One region of the Pseudomonas silesiensis genome, then DNA from elsewhere that is predicted to be linked to it. Evidence: riboswitches for the same ligand, from Rfam matches in the RefSeq annotation. Region 1 holds a riboswitch; each other region holds the start of a gene.

Region 1 (7,871 bases):
CCAAGCCTGCGAGGAGTTTCCATGACCGCTATTACCATTACCGACGCCGCCCACGACTATCTGGCCGATCTGCTCTCCAAGCAGAACACCCCGGGTATCGGCATTCGCGTCTTTATCACCCAGCCTGGCACCCAGTACGCCGAAACCTGCATTGCCTACTGCAAGCCGGGCGAAGAAAAACCTGAAGACACGGCGCTGGGGCTGAAAAGCTTCACTGCCTACATCGATTCGTTCAGCGAAGCCTTCCTGGACGACGCGGTAGTCGACTACGCCACCGACCGCATGGGCGGCCAGCTGACCATCAAGGCGCCAAACGCCAAAGTACCGATGGTGAATGCCGACAGCCCGATCAACGAGCGCATCAACTATTACCTGCAGACCGAGATCAACCCGGGGCTCGCGAGCCACGGCGGTCAGGTCAGCCTGATCGATGTGGTCGACGATGGCATCGCCGTGCTGAAATTCGGCGGCGGCTGCCAGGGATGCGGCCAGGCAGACGTTACCTTGCGCGAAGGCATCGAGCGTACTCTGCTTGAGCGAGTTCCCGAGCTCAAGGGCGTTCGCGACGTGACTGACCACACGCAGAAAGAAAACGCCTACTACTAAGGTGTTCGCTGCGACATGAAAAACGGCGCCCCGTGAGCGCCGTTTTTTATGGGTGAAATTCCCTATGGCCGATACAAATGCGCATGCCCGGCGCGATACAGCGATGATTCACTGAAATGATCGCTCCCCAACACCCGACCCACCAGAATCAACGCCGTCCTTCGAAACCCCTTCGCCTCGACTTTCCCGGCAATATCCTCAAGCGTCCCAACCACCCAATCCTGGTCCGGCCAGGTCGCCCGGTGTATCACTGCGATCGGACAGTCCGCACCGTAATGGGGCAGCAATTCGACCAGGATCTTCTGCAGGTGATTGACCCCCAGATGGACCGCCATGGTCGCTCCATGCTGCGCCAGGCTGCCGAGCTCTTCACCGGCGGGCATGCTTGTCTTGTCGGCGTAACGGGTCAGAATCACGCTCTGCGACACATCCGGCAAGGTCAGCTCTGCACCCAGAAGCGCCGCGCAGGCCGCTGTCGCGGTCACGCCGGGAATGATTTCAAAGGCAATGTCGAGCTCGCGCAGGTAGCGAATCTGCTCGCCAATGGCGCCATACAGGCTCGGATCGCCGGAGTGCACCCGCGCCACATCCTGGCCCTTGGCATGGGCGCTCTTGATCAGCTCGATGATCTGTTCCAGGTGCAGTTCGGCGCTGTTCACGAGCTGTTCGGCCTGATGGCCTTCGAGCACGGCGGCGGGCACCAGGGAGCCGGCATAGATGATCACCGGGCAGCTGCGAATCAGCCGTTGGCCTTTGACGGTGATCAGTTCCGGGTCGCCGGGACCTGCGCCAATGAAGTAGACAGTCATCGTCGGTTCCTGTGAAAAAGGGCCAGGGCAAGGCTTCAGATGAAGATTGCTCATGATCGAAAGCGGGGATTATCGGGGTTTTTACGCCGCGCCAGCCAACGCGAGGGTGGCCTGGGCATATTTCTGTCGCGAAATCAGCAGTTTTGCCGGCGCCTGGGCCAGTTGTTCGGCCAGGGCCAGGGCGGCGCTTTCGGCGACGCCGTAACAGCCGGTGCGTTCGAACGCGATGTCCGAACGGTGGCTGAGTTGCGGCTGATAACCGGCCAGCTGTTCGCTGCTGAAATACATCAGCGGCAACTCGAGCTGCGCGGCCAGTTCGATGAGGCCCGGTTCTTCGCGCTTCAGGTCGATGCTGGCCAGGGCCTTGACCTGGCTCAGCTCGATTCGATGAGCCTGCAGCGCCTGGTCGAGCAATGCGCGCAACGTGCTGACGGGGCAGCCGCGCTGGCAGCCCAGGCCGACCACCAGGGTCGGCACGGCGCTGTTATCGGTCATGCTTGGTATTGGCCATCGCTTTTGCGGCGGAACAACCAGGCGCTGACCAGGCCCAGGGCCAGCCAGAACGCGACGTTGGTCAGCTGCGAAGCGATTTTGAATTGCGACTCGAGGGCTTGCGGCGCGAGCATCGAGTGCACTTCCGGTTGTGGCGCGCCTATCACGTGGGGAACAGCGAGGATCGCGGCGCCCAGGACCTTCATCAGCCAGTGACGGCTGAACACGATCAGGGCGATGCCGGCCGCGGTGGAGGCCGCTGTGCCGATCCACCAGATCTGTCGTTGCGCCAGATCGGCCGCGGCAGTTCCCGGCAGCTCAGGCGGCAGGCCCAGGGTCGGGGCGAGTACGAAGGTCGCATAGCCGGCCAGGCCCCAGAGCAGGCCCTGGGAGGTTTTGGTCGGGGCGCGCAAGGTATAGAGACCGGCCAGCATCAACGCGAAACCGACTGCGACCACCAGGTTGCCGCCGGTGGTCGACAGCACGCGCTGCCAGCCGTCTTCCGGCTCCCAGGCCTCGGCATCGTGGGTATGAGCGACGACAGCGCCCGCGGCGTGTTCATGGATTTCAACAGCCGCCGGTTCGGATTTTTCGTAGGTCTCGGCCTGCATAATCAGCGGCGAAACCCAGAAACTTTGCAGCAGGGTCAGCAACAGGGCAGCCAGCAGCCCGCTGAAACCCGCGGTTTGCGCGATACGCTTGATCATGTCGGCAGGTCTCAATGGCACGGGAAGGCGGCGCTGTGACGGGTATCGTGCGCGGCATTGTGCACCGACTCGATGTGCGAGAAACCGGCGAAATACACAAGGCACGCGCCAAGGATCGACGCACACGCGGCGGCGGTCAGGCGTTGAGTCAGGGTCGTGGTGCTGCTGGCGGTGCTCTTGTCTGTGTTGCTGCCGGTGCTGCTGATGATCGACATGGCGCTTCCCTCTGGTCTGTCAGCGGGTGAATAGAGCGCATGGAAAATCCCTGCGCACCAGACGCGCAGAGGCTCAACAGCGCCCGCCCACCGCGGGTTTGTTATGCGGTGAACGTAACGTTCACCGGGTGTTGCGGGCCGGTCTCCGGGCTCACGAGGGGGCAGGCTGTCGCCTGGACCTGTAAGCGTCACCTTCCCATGCCGAACTGCAGGCACAGTGGATCTGACGCTTCGCTCGCTTACCGTTGCGGGGGCAGCACCGGACTGACATGGCCTTGAGTAAAGCACATGATTCACCGGTTTCCCGTTTCACCCTGTGAAGGGCACCCGTAACAAGGCGTGTAGGAGAGCATGGGCGGGGGTTGGGCGTCAATTGGCAGGGGTTCTCATTCGAGACCGAGGCGCTCCATTCGCGGGCGAGCCTCGCTCCTACAGGTCGGCGGCGCTCTTGTAGGAGCGAGCGGTGCGGCGATCCGACTTGCCCGCGAAGGTGTCCTGACGGCTGACCACAAGACATTGACCCGCCCCCACACCATGCGTAGCCTTGCGCTTTCGAGGTTCTTCGGCATCTGCCGAAGCTAAGAAGGGAACGCGGTCGATGCCGCGGCTGCCCCCGCAACTGTGAACGGTGATGTTCGCTGCCACGCCACTGCAAACCCTGATCCGTCAGGTTCGCGGGAAGGCGCAGCAAACGCCAGTCGAACGACTGGCACACCGTCAGCCAGGAGACCTGCCTCGTTACAGATTCTCACTACAACCGGGCGGGGTGATCCGGTGGCGGAACTCTTGCGCGCGTGCACCTGCACGCTGCGATTGTCGTCCCGTATGCCCGCCACCTTGCCAAAGGGCATCCAATGAAAACACTGGCCAAACTCCCCGTCACCATCGTTACCGGCTTCCTCGGCTCGGGCAAGACCACCTTGCTGCGGCACATGCTCGACAACGCCCAGGGCCGTCGCATCGCGGTGATCGTCAACGAGTTTGGCGAACTGGGCATCGACGGTGAAATCCTCAAGCAGTGCACCATCGGCTGCACCGAGGAAGAAGCCAGCGGCCGTGTCTACGAACTGGCCAACGGCTGCCTGTGCTGCACCGTCCAGGAAGAATTCTTCCCGGTGATGCGCGAACTGGTGGCCCGTCGTGGCGACCTCGATCACATTCTCATCGAAACCTCGGGCCTGGCCCTGCCAAAACCACTGGTGCAAGCCTTCCAGTGGCCGGAAATCCGCAGCGCCTGCACCGTTGACGCGGTGATCACCGTAGTCGACAGCCCGGCCGTCGCTGCCGGCACCTTCGCCGCCTTCCCGGACCAGGTCGACGCCATGCGCAAACTCGACCCGAACCTGGACCACGAATCGCCGCTGCACGAACTGTTCGCCGACCAACTGGCCAGCGCCGACCTGGTGATCCTCAACAAGGCCGATCTGATCAGCCCTGAAGATCTGGCCCGGGTGCGCCTGGAAGTCGCCGAAGAACTGCCGCCCGCGGTGAAAGTCATCGAAGCCAGCAGCGGCCGCCTGCCACTGGACGTACTGATCGGCCTCGGTGCCGGTTCCGAAGAACACATCGACAGCCGTCACAGCCATCATGATCATCACCACGAAGGCGAGGACGACCACGACCACGACGCCTTCGATTCGATTTCCATCGAACTGCCGCAAGCCGACGAAAGCCTGCTGCTGGATGCCTTGACCCAACTGGTGGTCCAGCACGGCATCCTGCGCGTCAAGGGTTTCGCCGCGATCCCGGGCAAGCCGATGCGCCTGTTGATCCAGGGCGTGGGCACGCGCTTCGACAAGCATTTCGACCGTCAGTGGGGTGCCGATGAAGCTCGCACCACGCGCCTGGTGTTGATTGGCCAGGAACTGGACGCGGCACTGCTCGAAGCGCAATTGCGCGCCGCACTCAGCGTTTAAGCCATGCACCTGCTCAGGACCCAGCCCGGCGGTTTCGTGTCGGATGACAACATCGCCGACCTTGGACAGACCCCCGCCGAGCTGGTGATCCTGTGCAGCGGCGACTCCAGCCTGGCGCTGCTCGCCGAAGCGGCGCAGCAATTGCCGGACGATTACCCGAGCGTGCGCCTGGCCAATCCGATGCAGGTGCAGAATCACGCCTCGGTCGACCTGTATGTCGACGAAGTGCTGCGTCACGCCAAGGTCATCCTGATTTCACTGCACGGCGGCATTGCCTATTGGCGCTATGGCGTCGAGCAGTTGGTGGCGCTGTCCGAGCGCGGTGTGCAGCTGATCCTGGTGCCCGGCGATGATCGTCCGGATCCGGAACTCAGCGACCTGAGCACCGTGGATGCGCAAGACCGCGACCGGCTCTGGCATTACCTGCGTCAGGGCGGCATGGCCAACGCACTCGACCTGTTTCGCTGCCTCGCCAATCGTTGGCTGGATCGCGACTACGCCTGGGCCGAGCCGCAGACCTTGCCGCGCACCGCGATCTATCACCCACAAAAAAGCCCCGCCGCACTGCAGGATTGGCAAGCCGACTGGCAAGCCGGTCAACCGGTAGCGGCCGTGCTGTTTTACCGCTCGCACCTGCAGGCGGCGAACACCGCTTTCATCGACGTTTTCTGCCAGCGGTTGCAGGCGACGGGGCTTAACCCGCTGCCGATTGCCGTGGCCAGTTTGAAAGAGCCCGGCTGCCTGGCCGTGGTCGAAGACCTGCTGGATGAAGTCGCTGCCGAGGTGATTCTCAACACCACCGGTTTCGCCCAGTCGAGCCCCGAAGCGCCGCAGCTGCGACCGTTTCGCCGCAACATTCCGGTGATCCAGGCCATTTGCGCCCAAGACAACGAACCCGGTTGGCGCGCCAGCGAGCAGGGCCTCGGTCCGCGTGACCTGGCGATGCACATCGCGCTGCCGGAACTGGACGGGCGGATCATCAGCCGGCCGATCAGTTTCAAGGACCTGGCCTGGCGCAGTGAGCGCAGCCAGTCGGACGTGGTGTGTTATCGACCACAACCGGAACGCATGGATTTCGTCGCCGAACTGGCCCGACGCTGGATCGATCTGGGGCGGGTACCCAATGGCGAGAAACGCATTGCGCTGATCCTGGCCAACTACCCGACTCGCGACGGTCGCATCGGCAACGGGGTCGGTCTCGACACACCTGCCGCGGCGCTGAACATCCTGCGTGCGCTGCATAAAGAAGGTTATCCGCTACCGGCCGAACTGCCGGACAGCGGCACCGCGTTGATCCAGCAGTTGCTCGGCGGCGTCAGCAACGACCTCGACACCCTGGACCAGCGACCGTGCCATCAAAGCCTGGCACTGGACGACTACCGTCTGATGTTCGACGCGCTCCCCGAAACCAACCGTCAGGCCGTGCTGGAACGCTGGGGCAGCCCCGAAACCGATCCAATGTTCCGCGGCGGGCGGATGATGATTGCCGGGTTGCGTTTCGGCCTGACCTTCGTCGGCATTCAACCGGCCCGGGGTTATCAGGTCGATCCGAGCGCGGTCTACCATGACCCGGACCTGGTGCCGCCGCACGGCTATCTCGCGTTCTATTTCTGGCTGCGCAACACCTATGGCGCCCACGGGGTGATTCATGTCGGCAAGCACGGCAACCTCGAATGGCTGCCGGGCAAGGGCGTCGGTCTGTCGGAGAATTGCTGGCCGGATGCACTGCTCGGCCCACTGCCGAACATCTATCCGTTTATCGTCAACGATCCGGGCGAGGGCGCCCAGGCCAAGCGTCGTACCCAGGCGGTGATCATCGATCACCTGATGCCACCGCTGACCCGCGCAGAAACCTACGGGCCGCTGCGCAACCTCGAGCTGCTGGCCGACGAATATTACGACGCGCAATTGCTCGATCCGCGGCGCGCCCGGGAGTTGCAGCGGGACATTCTGCAACTGGTACGCGACAGCCACATCGACCACGAACTGCAACTGGATGAACACCTCGACAGCGATGCCGATGCGGCGATCTGGCTGCCGCGCCTGGACACCTATTTGTGTGACTTGAAAGAGTCGCAAATCCGCGATGGCCTGCACATCTTCGGCGAGTCGCCGACCGGGCGTCTGCGTATCGATACCTTGCTGGCCCTGCTGCGAATTCCTCGTGGCGATGGGCGAGGGGCGCAATCGAGTGTGTTGCGGGCCTTGGCCAAGGCCTTCGAACTGGGTTTCGATCCGCTGGATTGTGCGCTGGCGGAACCCTGGACCGGGCCCCGTCCGATTGAACTGCAATCCCTCACCGATGAAGTCTGGCGCACGGCGGGCGACACCCGCGAACGCCTGGAATTGTTCGCCGCTCAACTGATCTCGCAGACAGTAAATCCTCCTCAAGCCAACCCCGAACCCTGTGGGAGCGGGCTTGCTCGCGAAAGCGGTGTATCAGGCAAATCAATGTCGACTGAACTCTGTGGGAGCGAGCTTGCTCGCGATAGCGGTGTGTCAGGTAAAGCAATGTCGACTGACACTCCGCTATCGCGAGCAAGCTCGCTCCCACAGGGTCCAGGTTGGTCTGAGGTCAGCGCCATCATCGACAATCTGCGCGAAGTCGTCGCGCCGCGCCTGGATGCCTGCGGCCCGGCGGAAATGCGCGGATTGCTCGATGCCTTGAGCGGTCGTTTCGTCATGGCCGGGCCCAGCGGTGCACCCAGCCGCGGGCGCCTGGACGTGCTGCCGACCGGGCGCAACTTCTATTCGGTGGACGTGCGCAACCTGCCTACTACCACCGCCTGGCGCATCGGTTTCCAGTCGGCGAACCTGATACTGGAACGACATCTGCAGGATCACGGCGACCACCTGCGCCAGCTCGGCCTGTCGGTCTGGGGTACCGCGACCATGCGCACCGGTGGCGACGACATCGCCCAGGCCATGGCGCTGATGGGCGTGCGCCCGGTCTGGGCCACCGGCAGCCAGCGGGTCGACGATTTCGAAATTTTGCCACTTGGCCTGCTCGACCGGCCGCGGGTGGACGTGACCCTGCGCGTGTCCGGCTTCTTCCGGGATGCCTTCGCCAACCTGATCCGCCTGTTCGACGCGGCCGTGCAAGCGGTTGCCGCCCTCGACGAGCCG
Region 2 (7,871 bases), 410 kb from region 1:
AGCCTGTAAATTCCCTTTTGATACCACGAGTAAAGCGGGTGCGGTACAGCTGTAGTTCAGCAACCTACAAACATACTGAATCATCTCAGGCCGCTATTCCATATCTCAGAGCATCATTAGGACGTTTCCGACGCATTTACAGAAACAGCCTACAAACCGCAACATACAGCAATAAAAAGCCGCTCGAGAGCGGCCAGAAGAAACAAGCATGGTCTTGCCGTAACATTTCCTACTTCGCCGTAATCACCGACAACTTGCTAATCCCCGCCCGCTCAATCGATGCCATGGCTCGCGCCACCTCGCCATAATTCACCCCATTGTCCGCCTGCAGCTGCACCTGCACCTGCACCTGCACCTGCACATCAGGGTTGTTCGCCTTGGCCGCCCCGACGCGGACATATTCCCGACAGCCTCACTCTGCCGGCCCGCAACCTGATGGCCCCTTAGTGTCTGTACCTGCCGACAGCGCATCTGAAGCCGCTGCTGGATTGGGACCTGCCCCATACGCACGAGCCGCTGGTGCTCTGCATTTCTGCAGCTGTGGTGGCCCTGGCGCTGATAATCGTCGGACGCGACAACGTCCTCTTGTATGATGCCTCGCTTCAAGAATGGCCGCGGATTCAGACTTGCCAATAACCACCGGAGCAACTCCGGCCTGACGCCCTCCGGGCACACATCGCTTTTTCCTGTTTCAACAGCACGGCTCTGCCCCGGAGCGCGCCTGGGTGCCTGTGCCCGGTGTTCGCCTGGCCCGTGCTCGCAATCGTCGAGGAGTTTTCATGGATAGGCTTCACCGGACATCCCGCGAGGGAGCGTCCGCACCACGGTTCACGCACAATCTTCTGGCCCTGGGCCTGCTGCTGGCCCCCACCGCGCAGGCTGCCGACACCGAACTGCCGGCGGTGACCGTGACGGGCGAAGACACCTCCGGCTACCAGGCCCACAGCGCCTCGGTCGGCGGTTTCGACGCGACGCCATTGCTCGATACGCCAGCCTCGATTTCAGTGGTCACCGAAGCCTTGATCAAGGATCGGCAGGCCCGTCTGCTCAGCGAAGTCCTGCAGAACGATGCCTCGGTGGGTGAGAGCTACGCGCCGGTCGGCTACTACGAAAACTTCGTCGTGCGTGGCTTCTCGCTCAACTCCGCCAGCAGCTACAAGATCAACGGCCGCACCATCACCGGCGAGCAGAACGTCGGCCTGGAAAACAAACAGCAGGTGGAATTGCTCAAGGGGCTTTCCGGTTTGCAGAGCGGCGTCAGCGAGCCCGGCGGGCTGGTCAACTACGTGACCAAGCGGCCGGCCAACGTGCGCTCGGTCACTGTCTCCACGGACGACCGTGGCAGCGGTTACCTGGCCACGGATGTGGGCGGATTCTTCGGCAATGAACAGCAATTCGGGTTACGCGCCAACGTGGCCCATGAAGAGCTGCATTCCTATGTCGAGCACACTAATGGCCAGCGCGACTTCGCCTCCCTGGCCTTCGACTGGAACATCAGCCCCGATGCCCTGCTGCAACTGGATGCCGAGTACCAGACCAGGGAACAACGCTCGGCGCCGGGCTATCAATTGCTTGGCGGCACCCGCCTGCCACACCATACCTCGCCGAAAAAACTGCTGGCACACCAGAGCGGCTCGAACCCCGTCACCACTGATGCGCTGAACCTCAACGGCAACTTCGAATATCGCTTCAGCGATACCTGGAAAGGCACTATCAGCGCCTCGCGCAGCCGGGTGGTGATCGATGACTACAGCGCGTTCGCCTGGGGTTGCTACGGTTCCGCCAGTTGCGCCAGCGCCGCGGTGCCCAACTACTTCAGCCCCGAGGGCGACTACGACCTCTACGACTTCCGCAGCCCGGACGATACCCGTCGCAATGACGAGGTCCAGGCTGCCTTCACTGGCGCCTTCGACACCGTTGGCCTCGGTCACGAACTGAGCGTAGGCGCCAGCGCGTTTCGCCGCGTGGTGGATAAACGCGACACCATCAACGTGATGATCGGCAGCGCCAATATCGATAGCGAACCAGCGGATTTCGCACGCTACGACGGTCCGCTCAACGATTCCTACCGTCGCCTGGACAGCCGCCAGTACGGGCTGTTCTTCAATGACCGGATCAGCTTCAACGAACAATGGCAGACCGTGCTCGGCGGGCGTGAGGTGCGCCTGGATGAAGAGACCTTCGACAGCCAGGGCGAGACTACCCGGCACACCCAACGCTATGTGTTCCTGCCCCAGGCCGCGCTGATCTACAAGCCGCTGCACAACCTGGCGCTGTACACCCGCTACAGCAAGGGTTTGTCCCTGGGCGGCGAAGCGGCGTGGTTCACCACCAACGCCTTTGAAATCCTCGCGCCAACCGTGTCCCGGCAGATCGAGGCGGGCATCAAGTACGACTGGCAGCGCATCAGCCTGGCCGCGGCGCTGTTCCAGATCCGCCAGGCGTACCAGTACTCCCGACCCAATGACGACGGCACGTTCACCTTCACCCAGCAGGGCGAACAGAAGAACACCGGCCTGGAACTTTCTGCCAACGGCTGGGCCAGCCAGCGCCTGCAGATCGCCGCCAGTGTCGCGGCGATCCGCGCCCGGGTCAGCGACAGCGGCACGCCGGCCTATGAAGGTCATCAGGCAATCAATGTGCCGACGCTGCGTGCAAACCTCCAGGGCGACTACGCCCTGCCCGGGATCGATGGCCTGGCCCTGCTCGGCGGGGTGCAATACAGCGCCAGCAAATACGCCAATCGCCAAGGCGGAGTAGAGACCGGCGCCTACGCCATTTTCAACGTCGGCAGCCGCTACAGCACCCGCATCGACGGTTACGACACGGTGTTCCGCCTGACCGTGGACAACCTGTTCGACAAGCGCTACTGGCGTGACGCCGGCGAATACCTGGGCGACGGCTACCTGTTCCAGGGTGCGCCGCTGACGGCCCGGTTGAGCGCCTCCATTAACTTCTGATGATTGCGCCACCTATCGTTCCAGGAGCCATATCGAGCAGGTGCCCGGCGTTGGGGACGGTATGGAACCCGGACTGAGGAGGATGCCTGGCGAACAGTCGAGCGTCCCCCTCGGCACCCGAGAAAAAATACTGGACCATTGAACGGCATGATCGACTACCATGCCGGCCGCCGGTTTCCACATGGGATTAATAGGGAATCCGAGATGCCCGACACGGCATCAATCGGAACTGCCCCCGCAACTGTAGGTGCTGAGCCTGCTCCTGAAATGACCACTGGGATCACTCCCGGGAAGGCTGGAGCCAGGCGTCGACGCATCAGTCAGGAGACCTGCCGGCCAAGCAAATCACTAACCGGCGGGGTGTCCGGGAAGGACATCCTTGCGCCGTGCGTCACGTTCAGTGAGCGCCACGTCAGTGCTTTATTGGCAGCGTTCGATGATGTGTTTCCAGTCCGTACCCCTGCCCCGAGTACGGTCCACTGGAGATTGCGTCATGCTGCTGTCACGCCTTGCCACCCTCGTCACGGCGCTGGGTCTGTCCACCCTCGCCCACGCGGCCCCGACCCACTACCCCCTGACGGTCGAGAACTGCGGCAGCACCCTGACCTTCGAGCAGGCACCGAGCCGCGCCGTGACCATCGGCCAGGCCGGCACCGAAATGCTCTTCGCCCTGGGGCTTGGCAACACGCTGGTCGGCACGTCGCTGTGGTTCAACGAGGTGCTGGCCCAATACAAGACAGCGAACGACCCGATCCCGCGCCTGGCCGATAACGAGCCGAGCTTCGAGGCGGTCATCGGCAAACGCCCGCAACTGGTGGCGGTAGAACTGGAGTGGATGGTCGGCCCGCAAGGCGTGGTCGGTACCCGCGAGCAGTTTCACGAGCTGCAGATCCCGACCTACCTGATGCCCTCCGACTGCGAAGCCAAAGACAACCTGGTCGGTGCCGACGGCACGCGGCTGGAGGCGTTTCGCATCGACAGCATTTACAAAAGCATCAGCCAACTGGCGGAGATTTTCGATGTGCAGGAACGTGGCCGGCAGTTGAACGACGAACTCAAGGCCAGCCTGGCGAGGTCTGTCGCCACGGTGCAGGACAAGGACCTGAAGCACACCAGCGCGCTGTTCTGGTTCTCCAGTGCCAGCCTGGATATCGACCCTTATGTCGCCGGGCACAAGGGCATTCCCGACTTCATGCTCAACACCCTGGGTGTGCGTAACGTGGTGCAATCGGACGAAGAATGGCCGACCGTCGGCTGGGAAACCATCGCCAAGGCTAACCCGACGTTTCTGGTCATCGCGCGCATGGATCGCCGACGCTTCCCCGCTGACGACCACCTCAAGAAACTGGCCTTCCTGCGCAGCGACCCGGTGACCCGCAACATGGACGCGGTGAAAAACAACCGCATCATCATCCTCGACGCCATGGCCATGCAGGCCAGCGTCAGAATGTTCGACGGTCTGGCCACCCTGGCATCCGCCATCGACGGCTATGACCTGCCGAAATGATCAGGACGTTGATTCGCACATTGCTGGCCGCCATGACGCTGCTGCTGGCCATCATTGCCGGCGTGGCCATCGGTGAAACGCCCATCGATCCGGCTGTGGTATTCCAGGTGCTGGCCAACAAACTGTGGGCTGCCGGCCATGTCCTCGACCCGATCGACGAAGGCATCGTCTGGAATTATCGCCTGACCCGCGCGCTGGTGGCGGCGGCCTGCGGGGCGGGCCTGGCCACGTGCGGGGTGGTCCTGCAATCGCTGTTGCGCAATCCGTTGGCCGATCCTTACCTGCTGGGTATCTCCGCCGGCGCCTCGACGGGCGCGGTACTGGTGGCGTTGCTGGGGCTGGGGGCGGGCCTGATTTCGCTGTCGGTCGGGGCGTTTGCCGGGGCTGTTGCCGCCTTCGCCCTGGTGGTATTGCTGGCCCGTGCCAGCGGCTCACCCGGCGGCACCGGGCAAATCATCCTCGCGGGGATTGCCGGTTCGCAGCTATTCAATGCGCTCACGGCGTTCCTGATCACCAAGTCGGCCAGTTCCGAGCAGGCCCGGGGCATCATGTTCTGGTTGCTGGGCAATCTCAGCGGGGTGCGCTGGCCGTCGGTGTGGCTGGCCGTCCCGGTGGCAGTGGCCGGTCTTGCCGTTTGCCTGTGGCATCGGCGGGCGCTGGACGCCTTCACCTTTGGTGCCGACTCCGCCGCTTCGCTCGGCATCCCGGTACGCCGGGTGCAATTGCTGCTGATCAGCTGCGCCGCCCTGGTGACGGCCGTGATGGTCTCGATTGTCGGCTCCATCGGCTTCGTCGGGCTGGTCATTCCCCATGCCGTGCGACTGCTGCTGGGCACCCGCCATGCGCGCCTGCTGCCGGCCAGTGCGCTGGGCGGTGCGCTGTTTCTGATCGCCGCCGATGTGCTGTCGCGAACCCTGATCAAAGGCCAGGTGATCCCGGTCGGGGTCATCACGGCATTGGTCGGCGCGCCGGTGTTCGCGTTGATCCTGATCGGCCGGAGGAATGCCCGATGAATGCCGCCCACCCGGTTATCGGCGATTGCGTGCTGAGTTGTTCCGGCCTCGGGTTCCAGGTTCGCGACGCCCAATTGCTGCACGATATCTACTTGGACGTGCGCCGAGGCGAGACCCTGGGCCTCGTCGGGCCCAACGGCTCGGGCAAATCCACGCTGCTCAAACTGCTGGCTGGCGTGCGCGCCCCCAGCCAGGGGGACATCCACCTCAACGGCCAGCGCCTCAAGACGCTGGCGCGGCGAACCGTTGCGCAAACCCTGGCGGTGGTCGAGCAACAGGCTGACACGCTGGATGCCATCAATGTGTTCGATGCCGTGGCGCTGGGCCGGACGCCCTGGCTGTCGGCCTTGAGTCCGTGGTCGAACGAGGATGCCGCCATCGTCCAGCAGGCACTGTGCGACGTCGATGCGGCGCACCTGAAAGACCGGACCTGGCACAGCCTGTCCGGCGGCGAACGCCAGCGTGTCCACATCGCCCGCGCCCTGGCCCAACGCCCGCAGATACTGTTGCTGGACGAACCGACCAATCACCTGGACATCCAACACCAACTCGCGATCCTGAACGTGGTGCAGGCGCTGCCAGTGACAACATTGATCGCCCTGCATGACCTGAATCAGGCGCTGAGCTGCGATCGTCTGGCGGTACTGGAACGGGGGCGACTGGTGGCCCTCGGAAAGCCGCTTGAGGTGCTGACCCCGCAGCGCTTGCAGGATACGTTTGGCGTGCACGCGCATTATCTGACCGACCCTTTTGACGGCGCGCCTATTCTGCGGTTTCGTTCTGTTTGAGCGGTCGATGTAGAATCAACCCCGTATCACCCTGCTAAAAGGCGCAAGCCCCCCAGCTCATCACCCTTCAACAAGAGATCCTCATGGCAAACCAAGACATCACCTTCGTACCCGATCCCGACGCGGACTCCATCTCCTCCGACGTCGCCGGTTTCGGCGGAATCCTGGTCTCCACCCAGATCCCCACCCGTGCCGACGGCAGCCTGGAACTCGGCGGCATCATCGAGCAAAGCGAATGCACACTGCAGGCACTCAAGGTCGCGCTGGAGCGCGCCGGCAGTTCCATGGACCGGGTCCTGCACCTGACCATCTACCTCACCGACATGGCCGACCGCGCCGCCTTCAACGAGGTCTACCAGCGCTTCTTCGCCAAGCCGTGGCCAGTGCGCGCCGCCGTTGGCGTGGCCTCACTGGCAGTGGAAGGCATGCGGGTCGAAGTCACCGCGATGGCCGCCAAGGGCTGAGCCCGCTAGCGCTCGCAGTCAACTTGCGCAGGCGTTCGCACGGTGGCCGGGGATTTTACCCGGGCCACCGCCATCGCAGCATTGACCAGCCGCAGTGTCGGCACGCGGTATGCATTTGAACGAGCCTTGGAGTCGAGTCCGTCAAATAGAAACGAATGTCTACGCCAACTGCTGCAAATGCCATCTCGCTGGAGTTGACCGCCCCGTAAAACTAAAGGGACGCCATCACCCTAATGCCAGTCAGTTAAGGAAATTGTCACCGCAGGGCGCGGTGTCCCTGGGACTCGCCCGCGCCTCCGGCGTCGACAGAGGGCATGTCACTGGTCGAGTGAACGCAGCAAATCCGTCACTATCAGCTAGAGTGAGTTTTGCCCGATTGCGCAGTATGTTGATCCAAATCAACCAGTAATCGCGGCCATGCAAACCTTTTGAATTTTTTTTGACGCGGCCACTCCTTTGACTATGAGCAAATGGAGGGGCCTCATGAATACCTGTCTTTACATCATCGAGTACAAGCTTCACGGGGAGCCGAAGTCGTTCATCATCCGGGCAAAAATAATGCGCAACGCCGACGCATGGCTTTGGGCAAGCTGTGATGCAGGAATAGCTCCCATACCTAAACCAGGCAGACCGCCGCTTAAAATCATCTCCAAGCCTCAAGCGGAGAAGTATGGAGTGACTGACGTTAAATGGCGCGAATCCGCAAAATTGGATTGGACAGAGGTTTCAACGTCATGACCCAAAACCCGCAGCAATTCGTGATCACCGATTTCAATGTTCCAGGCAGTGTGAGGCTGAAGAAAATCGGCAATACCGCTATCCGCACGCAACACAGGGCCAGTTGTCATTGCGGCGCCGTCATTCTGGAGATCCACCTGCCGGAGGGTGTTCCCGATCCACACCGCTGCGACTGCTCATTCTGTAAACGCAAAGGCGCCGTGGTCGCGGCAGTCGCCTGGGCGGATCTGAAGGTGATCAGGGGCAAGTCCGCGCTGTCGAGGTATCAGTTCGGCAAGCATGTCGCCGAGCATTACTTCTGTAAAAACTGCGGCACCTACACGCACCACCGACGCAGTAACAATCCGGAAGAGTTCGGCTTCAACATCGGCTGCCTGGAGGGGGTCAACCCTTACGACCTG
Region 3 (7,871 bases), 2.1 Mb from region 1:
CACCAGCAAACCGCCCTGCCGATCGATCACCACCCCCACCGGCCGACCCATGGCTTTTTCATCGTCGGTGAGGAACCCGGTGAGCACATCGACCGGCTGCCCGACCGGTTTGCCCGCGCTGAATGGCACGAAAATCACTTTATAGCCACTGTGCGGGTCGCGGTTCCATGAGCCATGCTGGCCGATGAAGGCGCCTTCCTTGAACTGCGTCGGCAGGGTGTTGCCTTCGGCAAAGGTCAGGCCCAGCGATGCCGTGTGCGGGCCGACCGCGTAGTCTGGCGCAATGGCCTTGGCCACCAGGTCCGGATTCTGCGGGGTCACGCGCGCATCGACGTGTTGTCCGTAATAGCTGTAAGGCCAGCCGTAGAACCCGCCGTCCTTCACTGAAGTGATGTAGTCCGGTACCAGGTCGCTGCCGATTTCGTCACGCTCATTGACGGCGGTCCACAGCGCTCCACTCTGGGGTTCCCAGGCCAGGCCGTTGGGATTGCGGATCCCCGAAGCAAAGATCCGATGGTTGCCGGTGGCGCGGTCCACTTCCCAGATCGCCGCGCGACCTTCTTCCTGGTCCATGCCGTTTTCGGCGACATTGCTGTTGGAACCCACCGTCACGTATAGCTTGCTCCCGTCCTTGCTGGCGATGACGTTTTTGGTCCAATGATGATTGAGCGTGCCGCCCGGCAGATCGACCACTTTGATCGGGGGCGACTTGATCGCCGTCTCGCCCTCTTCGTAGTGGAACCGCAGCAAGCGGTCGGTATCGGCAACGTACAGGTCAGTGCCGACCAGGGTCATGCCGAACGGCGAATTGAGGTTTTCCAGGAACACCGTCCGGGTTTCGGCAATGCCATCGTGGTCCTTGTCTCGCAGCAACGTGATGCGGTTCGGGCTCGGTACGCCAGCACCGGCACGGCCCATGACTTTCTTCATGACCCAGCCTTTGACGCCTTTGCCGTCATCGGGCTTCGGTGGCGCGTTGGTTTCAGCGACCAGCACGTCGCCGTTGGGCAATACATACAGCCAGCGCGGGTGATCGAGGCCTTCGGCAAAGGCGGCAACCTGAGTCCCCGTCGCGGCGACGGGTTTCGCGCCGTCTGGCCAGCCGATCGCCGGGGCGACGTTCACCGTCGGGATCAGGGTCTTGTTCGGTTCCGGCAGCCTGGGCGACGGTCCGGTGCCGTCCATGACTTGCAGGCTGGAGGTTTCACCGCAGGCGGCGAGTCCACCGGCGAACGCGATGACGAGAACGAGCTGGGGATTGCGCATGCTGATCTTCCCTATGGACGCAGTGATACAAACATAGAGAAGCCCAGAGGCGCGATGGTTCAACCGGTCAGCGGGGCTCTTTCTCAATTGACGCTCCACCCCCAACCCTCTAACCTTCGCGGCTTGTTTCAGGTGCTCTGTGGCCATGGCCGACAGAGTGAAACAGGGAAGTCGGTGAATGACGGTCTTCGAAGGATGAAGCGTCATGATCCCGACGCTGCCCCCGCAACGGTAAATGAGTGAAGACTGCGCCTTGAGCCACTGTGTCGAAGCCGACATGGGAAGGCGCGCAGTTCGGCCAGCGCCGCTCATGAGCCCGGAGACCGGCCTGATCCATCCAGCGGCATCACGGTGGGCGATGCCAGGCTTTTTGCCGTCTATTCTTGTGCCTGCCCGCCGTTATCCAGCCCCAACGGAGAGCTCCCCCATGACTGATACCCCCGATCGTGATGAACGTCACCTGGCGCGCATGCTGCGCAAGAAAGCCGTGATCGATGAACGCATCGCCAATTCCCCGAACGAATGCGGCCTGCTGCTGGTGCTGACCGGCAACGGCAAAGGCAAGAGCAGTTCGGCCTTTGGCATGCTCGCCCGCTCCCTGGGCCATGGCATGCAGTGTGGCGTGGTGCAGTTCATCAAGGGCCGCAACAGCACCGGCGAAGAATTGTTCTTCCGCCGTTTTCCGGAGCAAGTGCGGTTTCATGTGATGGGCGAGGGCTTCACCTGGGAAACCCAGGACCGTCAGCGTGATATCGCGGCCGCCGAAGCCGCCTGGGCCGTGTCCCGGGAACTGCTGAGCGATCCGTCCATCGGCCTGGTGGTACTCGATGAGTTGAACATCGCCCTCAAGCACGGTTATCTCGACCTCGATCAGGTGCTCAGCGACTTGCAGGCGCGTCCGCCGATGCAGCATGTGGTGGTCACCGGTCGCGGTGCCAAACCGGAAATGATCGAACTGGCCGACACCGTGACCGAAATGGGCGTGATCAAACACGCGTTCCAGGCCGGTATCAAGGCGCAAAAAGGCGTCGAATTGTGAGTCAGCCACGTCATTGCCCGGCGGTCTTGATTGCCGCGCCGGCCTCCGGTCAGGGCAAGACCACCGTCACCGCTGCGCTGGCCCGGTTGCACCGCAATCAGGGGCGCAAGGTGCGGGTCTTCAAATGCGGTCCGGACTTCCTCGACCCGATGATTCTCGAGCGCGCCAGCGGTGCGCCGGTGTATCAACTGGACATGTGGATGGTCGGCGAGCAGGAAAGTCGTCGACTGTTGTGGGAAGCCGCAGGTGAAGCCGACCTGATCCTGATCGAAGGGGTCATGGGGCTGTTCGACGGTACACCGTCCAGCGCCGACCTGGCGCGGCACTTCGGTGTGCCGGTGCTGGGTGTGATCGACGGCACTGCCATGGCCCAGACCTTTGGCGCGCTGGCCCTGGGGCTGGCGCGCTATCAGCCGGACTTGCCGTTTGCCGGTGTGCTGGCCAACCGCGTGGGCACCTTGCGCCATGCGCAATTGCTCGAAGGCAGCCTGACTGAAGGCTTGCGCTGGTATGGCGCCTTGTCCCGGGAGACCGGGATCGAGCTGCCGAGCCGTCATTTGGGGCTGGTCCAGGCCAGCGAGTTGAACGATCTCGATCTGCGCCTCGACGCAGCGGCCGATGCCCTGGCCAGCAGTTGCGAGGTGGCGTTGCCACCGGCCGTGGAATTCGCCGCACCCGATGTGATCGCTGCCGAGCCGTTGTTGGCCGGCGTGCGGATCGCCGTGGCCCGCGACGAAGCCTTTGCCTTCACCTATGGCGCGAGCCTGGATCTGCTGCGCGCCATGGGCGCCGAGTTACTGTTTTTCTCGCCGATCCGGGATGCCGGATTGCCGCAGGCGGACAGTCTCTACCTGCCGGGCGGTTATCCGGAATTGCACCATGTGGCGCTGTCACGGAACACATCGATGCTCGACGCGATTCGCGCTCACCATGGGGCGGGCAAACCGTTGCTGGCCGAGTGCGGTGGCATGTTGTATCTGCTGGATTCGTTGACCGATGTCGAAGGCACCCGTGCCGAATTGGTCGGCTTGTTGGCCGGGGATGCGGTGATGCAAAAGCGTCTGGCTGCGTTGGCTTTGCAGGCGGTTGAACTGCCGGAAGGTTTGCTGCGTGGGCACACTTATCATCATTCGTTGACCAGCACCGGGCTTGAGCCGATTGCCCGTGGGCTGAGCCCGAATGGCGGGCGTGGGGCGGAGGCGGTTTATCGTCAGGGGCGGATGACAGCCTCTTATGTGCATTTTTATTTTCCGTCGAATCCGACTGCTGTAGCCGCACTGTTCGCGCCTGACCGTGAGGACGCCTTCGCGAGCAAGCCCGCTCCCACACTGGACCGCGTCGTACCAGAGACCTCATGGGCACCGCTATCAAATGTGGGAGCGGGCTTGCTCGCGAAGAGGCCATGACTGACAACGCATTTACCGAAGCCGAACGCGAAGCGGTCTACCGTGTGATCGCCGAACGCCGCGACATGCGCCACTTCACCGGCGGCACCGTCGCGCCCGAACTACTGCGGCGCCTGCTGGAAGCCGCCCACCAGGCCCCGAGCGTGGGCCTGATGCAGCCCTGGCGCTTCATTCGCATCAGCGACCGTGCCCTGCGCGGCAAAATCCAGCAGTTGGTGGAAGAAGAACGCATCCGCACCGCCGAAGCCCTCGGCGAGCGCAGCGACGAATTCATGAAGCTCAAGGTAGAAGGCATCAACGACTGCGCCGAAGTACTGGTCGCTGCCCTGATGGATGATCGCGACCGGCATATCTTCGGCCGCCGCACCTTGCCGGAAATGGACATGGCCTCCTTGTCCTGCGCCATCCAGAACCTGTGGCTGGCGTCCCGCGCCGAAGGACTGGGCATGGGTTGGGTCTCGTTGTTCGAGCCGCAAGCCTTGGCCGACTTGCTGGAAATGCCCGTTGGCGCCAAGCCGTTGGCCGTGCTGTGCCTGGGGCCGGTCCAGGAATTTTATCCAGCGCCGATGCTGGTACTCGAAGGCTGGGCGCAGGCGCGTCCGCTCGGCGAATTGCTGTATGAAAATTATTGGGGAGTGAGTCAATGAGTGTGGCGTTATTGAGTGTCGCCGCGGTGGCGCTGGATGCGCTGCTGGGTGAACCCAAACGCTGGCATCCGCTGGTGGCATTCGGCCGTTTTGCCGACCGCATCGAGCAACGTTTCAACAGCGAAGGTCGCGGCTGGCGCAGTCACGGCGTCACCGCGTGGTTCATCGCGGTCGTGCCGTTGACCTTGCTGGCCACGGCGTTTTCCTGGGCGCCTTATGTCGGCTGGATCGTCGACATTCTCGCGCTTTATTGCGCCCTCGGAATGCGCAGCCTCGGCGAACACGTCGAGCCGGTGGCCAAGGCCCTGCGCAGCGATGATATTGAAGAAGCGCGCAAACGCGTGGGGTACCTGGTCAGCCGCCAGACCAGCGAACTGGATAAAACCGAAGTCGCCCGCGCTGCCACCGAATCGGTTTTGGAGAACGGCAGCGACGCGGTATTTGCCGCGCTGTTCTGGTTCGCCGTGGCAGGAGTGCCCGGTGTGGTGCTGTATCGCCTGAGCAATACCCTCGACGCGATGTGGGGTTACCGTAACGAGCGCTTCGAACGTTTCGGCTGGGCCGCGGCCAGGATCGACGACGTGCTCAATTACATTCCCGCACGCCTGGTGGCGTTGACTTACGCGCTGCTCGGCAAGACCCGCCTGGCGTTGAGATGCTGGCGCACCCAGGGGCCGACCTGGGACAGCCCGAATGCCGGGCCGGTGATGGCCGCCGGTGCCGGTGCCCTCGGGGTCGAGTTGGGCGGGGCGGCGATCTATCACGGTGAACTGCATCTGCGCCCGCAACTCGGTGAAGGCCTGCCGGCGGATGCCGACTCCATCGACCGTGGCTGGCAATTGGTCAAGCGCGGGGTATGGTTATGGTTGCTGATCCTTTGCGTGGGGGCTGAATTTTATGCTTGAGCACGGCGGTCGATTGCGCAAGGCGGCACGCGAATACGGCATCGCCGAAGCCGACTGGCTGGACCTGTCCAGCGGCCTCGCGCCTTGGCCGTTTGCGGTCCCGGATATCCCGTTGCGCGCCTGGGCGCGCTTGCCGGAAACCGATGACGGACTGGAGCAGGCCGCCTGCGACTACTACGGTGCCGCACAGGTGCTGCCGGTGGCCGGTTCGCAAATGGCGATCCAGCTGTTGCCGCGTTTGCGTCGCATCGGCAAGGTCGGGGTGCTTTCCCCCTGTTACGCCGAGCACGCCGAAGCCTGGCGCCGCAGTGGCTACATCGTGCGTGAAGTGCTGGAGCAGGAAGTCGACTTCTTTCTCGACAGCCTCGACGTGCTGGTGGTGGTCAACCCGAACAATCCCACCGGCCTGAGCCTGGACCCGAGTCGCCTGCTCGATTGGCATGCGAAACTGGCCCAGCGCGGTGGCTGGCTGGTCGTGGACGAAGCGTTCATGGACAACACGCCGAACCTGAGCCTGGCGCCTTTTGCCGATCAGGTCGGGTTGATCGTGCTGCGTTCCTTCGGCAAGTTTTTTGGCCTGGCCGGGGTGCGCCTGGGGTTCGTGCTGGCCGAACGCAGGCTGCTCAAGTTGCTGGCCGAGCAGGTAGGGCCGTGGGCGGTCAGCGGGCCGACCCGGGTAGTGGGGCAGGCCTGCCTGCTGGACACCGAAGGCCACACCCGCCAACGGCTGCGCACCGAAGTGGCCAGCGAGCGCCTGGCGCGGCTGCTGGCACAACAGGGTTTCGCCCCCCACGGCGGTTGCGCGCTGTTTCAATGGCTGATCACCGAGCGCGCCGAAGCACTGCATGAATTCATGGCCCGGCGCGGCATTCTGCTGCGGTTATTCACCCACAACAGCAGCTTGCGATTCGGCTTGCCCGCCGATGAAGCCGACTGGGCACGTCTCGCGCAAGCATTCGAAGCCTATGCCAAGGAAAGCCAATGACTACGTTGATGGTGCAAGGCACCACGTCGGACGCCGGTAAGAGCACGCTGGTGACGGCGCTCTGTCGCTGGGTCACCCGGCAGGGCGTCAGCGTCGTGCCGTTCAAGCCACAGAACATGGCGCTGAACAGTGCCGTGACCGCCGATGGCGGTGAAATCGGTCGCGCGCAAGCGGTGCAGGCCCAGGCGGCCAACCTTGAGCCGCACACCGACATGAACCCGGTGCTGCTCAAGCCCAACAGCGATACCGGCGCCCAGGTGATCATCCATGGCCGCGCCGTCACGACCATGAATGCGGTGGCCTATCACGACTACAAAGCCATCGCCATGCAAGCGGTGCTGGCTTCCCATGAGCGGCTGAGTGCAGCTTATCCGGTGGTCATGGTCGAAGGCGCCGGTTCGCCGGCCGAGATCAATCTGCGTGCCGGCGACATCGCCAACATGGGGTTTGCCGAAGCGGTGGACTGCCCGGTGGTGCTGATTGCCGACATCAATCGCGGCGGGGTTTTCGCCCATCTGGTGGGCACGCTGGAGTTGCTGTCGCCGAGCGAGCAGGCACGGGTCAAAGGGTTCATCATCAACCGCTTCCGCGGCGACCTCGCGTTGCTGCAGCCGGGGCTGGATTGGCTGGAGGCGCGCACCGGCAAACCGGTGATCGGCGTGTTGCCCTATGTGATGGACCTGCACCTGGAAGCCGAGGACGGTATCGACCAGCGCCAGACCGACAAGGCGGACCAGGTGCTCAAAGTGCTGGTGCCGGTGCTGCCGCGGATCAGCAACCACACCGATTTCGATCCGCTGCGCCTGCACCCGCAAGTGGACCTGCAATTCATCGGCCCCGGCCAGGCGATCCCGCCCGCCGACCTGATCATTCTTCCCGGTTCGAAAAGCGTGCGCAGCGATCTGGCGTATCTGCGGGCCAATGGCTGGGACAGCGCCATCAGTCGTCATCTGCGCTATGGCGGCAAAGTGCTGGGCATCTGTGGCGGTCTGCAAATGCTCGGTGAACAGGTGCATGACCCGCTGGGCCTCGAAGGTGCGCCGGGTTCGAGCGCCGGTTTGGGGTGGCTGGCCTTCGAGACGCAGCTTGAGCAAGAGAAGCAGCTGCGCAATGTGCGCGGGCGCCTGGCGCTGGAAGATGCGCCGGTCACGGGCTATGAAATCCATGCCGGGGTGACCACCGGGCCGGCGCTGGCAAACGCGGCCGTGCAGCTGGACGATGGTCGCTGCGATGGCGCGCAAAGTACTGATGGGCAGATTTTCGGCACCTATTTGCATGGCCTGTTCGAATCGCCGGCGGCGTGCAGTGCGTTGTTGCGTTGGGCGGGTTTGCAGGAAGTGCAGGAGGTGGATTATCACGGGTTGCGTGAGCGGGATATCGAGCGCTTGGCGGATCTGGTGGAGAAGCATCTGGATACCCGATTGTTGCGTGAGCTCTGTGGTTTTTGAGGTGCCTGTGCCGGCCTCATCGTCGGAACGCCGCCCGGAGCAAGCCCGCTCCCACAGGGTTTTGTGTCGGGAGCAGGTTTTGTGTACGACGCAAATCCCTGTGGGAGCGGGCTTGCTCGCGAAGGCGGCAGTCGCCTCACCGAAGATTTTAAGGAATGAACCATGCTGCAACTAA

Evidence for each region. A riboswitch is a leader RNA that binds a small molecule or an ion and turns the genes downstream of it on or off. The one in region 1 is predicted to bind cobalamin.
Region 2: it holds a riboswitch for cobalamin, as region 1 does, so the genes downstream of both, PMA3_RS10525 (ABC transporter substrate-binding protein) here and cobW (cobalamin biosynthesis protein CobW) in region 1, are expected to answer to the same signal.
Region 3: it holds a riboswitch for cobalamin, as region 1 does, so the genes downstream of both, cobO (cob(I)yrinic acid a,c-diamide adenosyltransferase) here and cobW (cobalamin biosynthesis protein CobW) in region 1, are expected to answer to the same signal.

What each region holds. Positions count from the first base shown of each region.
Region 1 is NZ_CP014870.1:2,714,329-2,722,199, forward strand. Features, by position in the region: gene nfuA (Fe-S biogenesis protein NfuA) at 22-606, shown strand; gene cobM (precorrin-4 C(11)-methyltransferase) at 669-1,415, opposite strand; gene PMA3_RS12255 (cobalamin biosynthesis protein) at 1,497-1,910, opposite strand; gene PMA3_RS12260 (CbtA family protein) at 1,907-2,614, opposite strand; gene PMA3_RS12265 (CbtB domain-containing protein) at 2,626-2,829, opposite strand; cobalamin riboswitch at 2,949-3,175, opposite strand; cobalamin riboswitch at 3,368-3,581, shown strand; gene cobW (cobalamin biosynthesis protein CobW) at 3,684-4,745, shown strand; gene cobN (cobaltochelatase subunit CobN) at 4,749-7,871, shown strand, end outside.
Region 2 is NZ_CP014870.1:2,300,691-2,308,561, reverse strand. Features, by position in the region: partial or broken gene PMA3_RS31695 (biopolymer transporter ExbD) at 230-385, opposite strand; gene PMA3_RS10530 (TonB-dependent siderophore receptor) at 780-2,960, shown strand; cobalamin riboswitch at 3,115-3,311, shown strand; gene PMA3_RS10525 (ABC transporter substrate-binding protein) at 3,454-4,467, shown strand; gene PMA3_RS10520 (FecCD family ABC transporter permease) at 4,464-5,480, shown strand; gene PMA3_RS10515 (ABC transporter ATP-binding protein) at 5,477-6,268, shown strand; gene PMA3_RS10510 (RidA family protein) at 6,352-6,732, shown strand; gene PMA3_RS10505 (DUF6555 family protein) at 7,216-7,470, shown strand; gene PMA3_RS10500 (GFA family protein) at 7,467-7,871, shown strand, end outside.
Region 3 is NZ_CP014870.1:4,794,622-4,802,492, reverse strand. Features, by position in the region: gene PMA3_RS21135 (PQQ-dependent sugar dehydrogenase) at 1-1,266, opposite strand, end outside; cobalamin riboswitch at 1,380-1,612, shown strand; gene cobO (cob(I)yrinic acid a,c-diamide adenosyltransferase) at 1,694-2,305, shown strand; gene PMA3_RS21125 (cobyrinic acid a,c-diamide synthase CobB) at 2,302-3,711, shown strand; gene bluB (5,6-dimethylbenzimidazole synthase) at 3,708-4,358, shown strand; gene cbiB (adenosylcobinamide-phosphate synthase CbiB) at 4,355-5,263, shown strand; gene cobD (threonine-phosphate decarboxylase CobD) at 5,256-6,248, shown strand; gene PMA3_RS21105 (cobyric acid synthase) at 6,245-7,696, shown strand; gene cobU (bifunctional adenosylcobinamide kinase/adenosylcobinamide-phosphate guanylyltransferase) at 7,859-7,871, shown strand, end outside.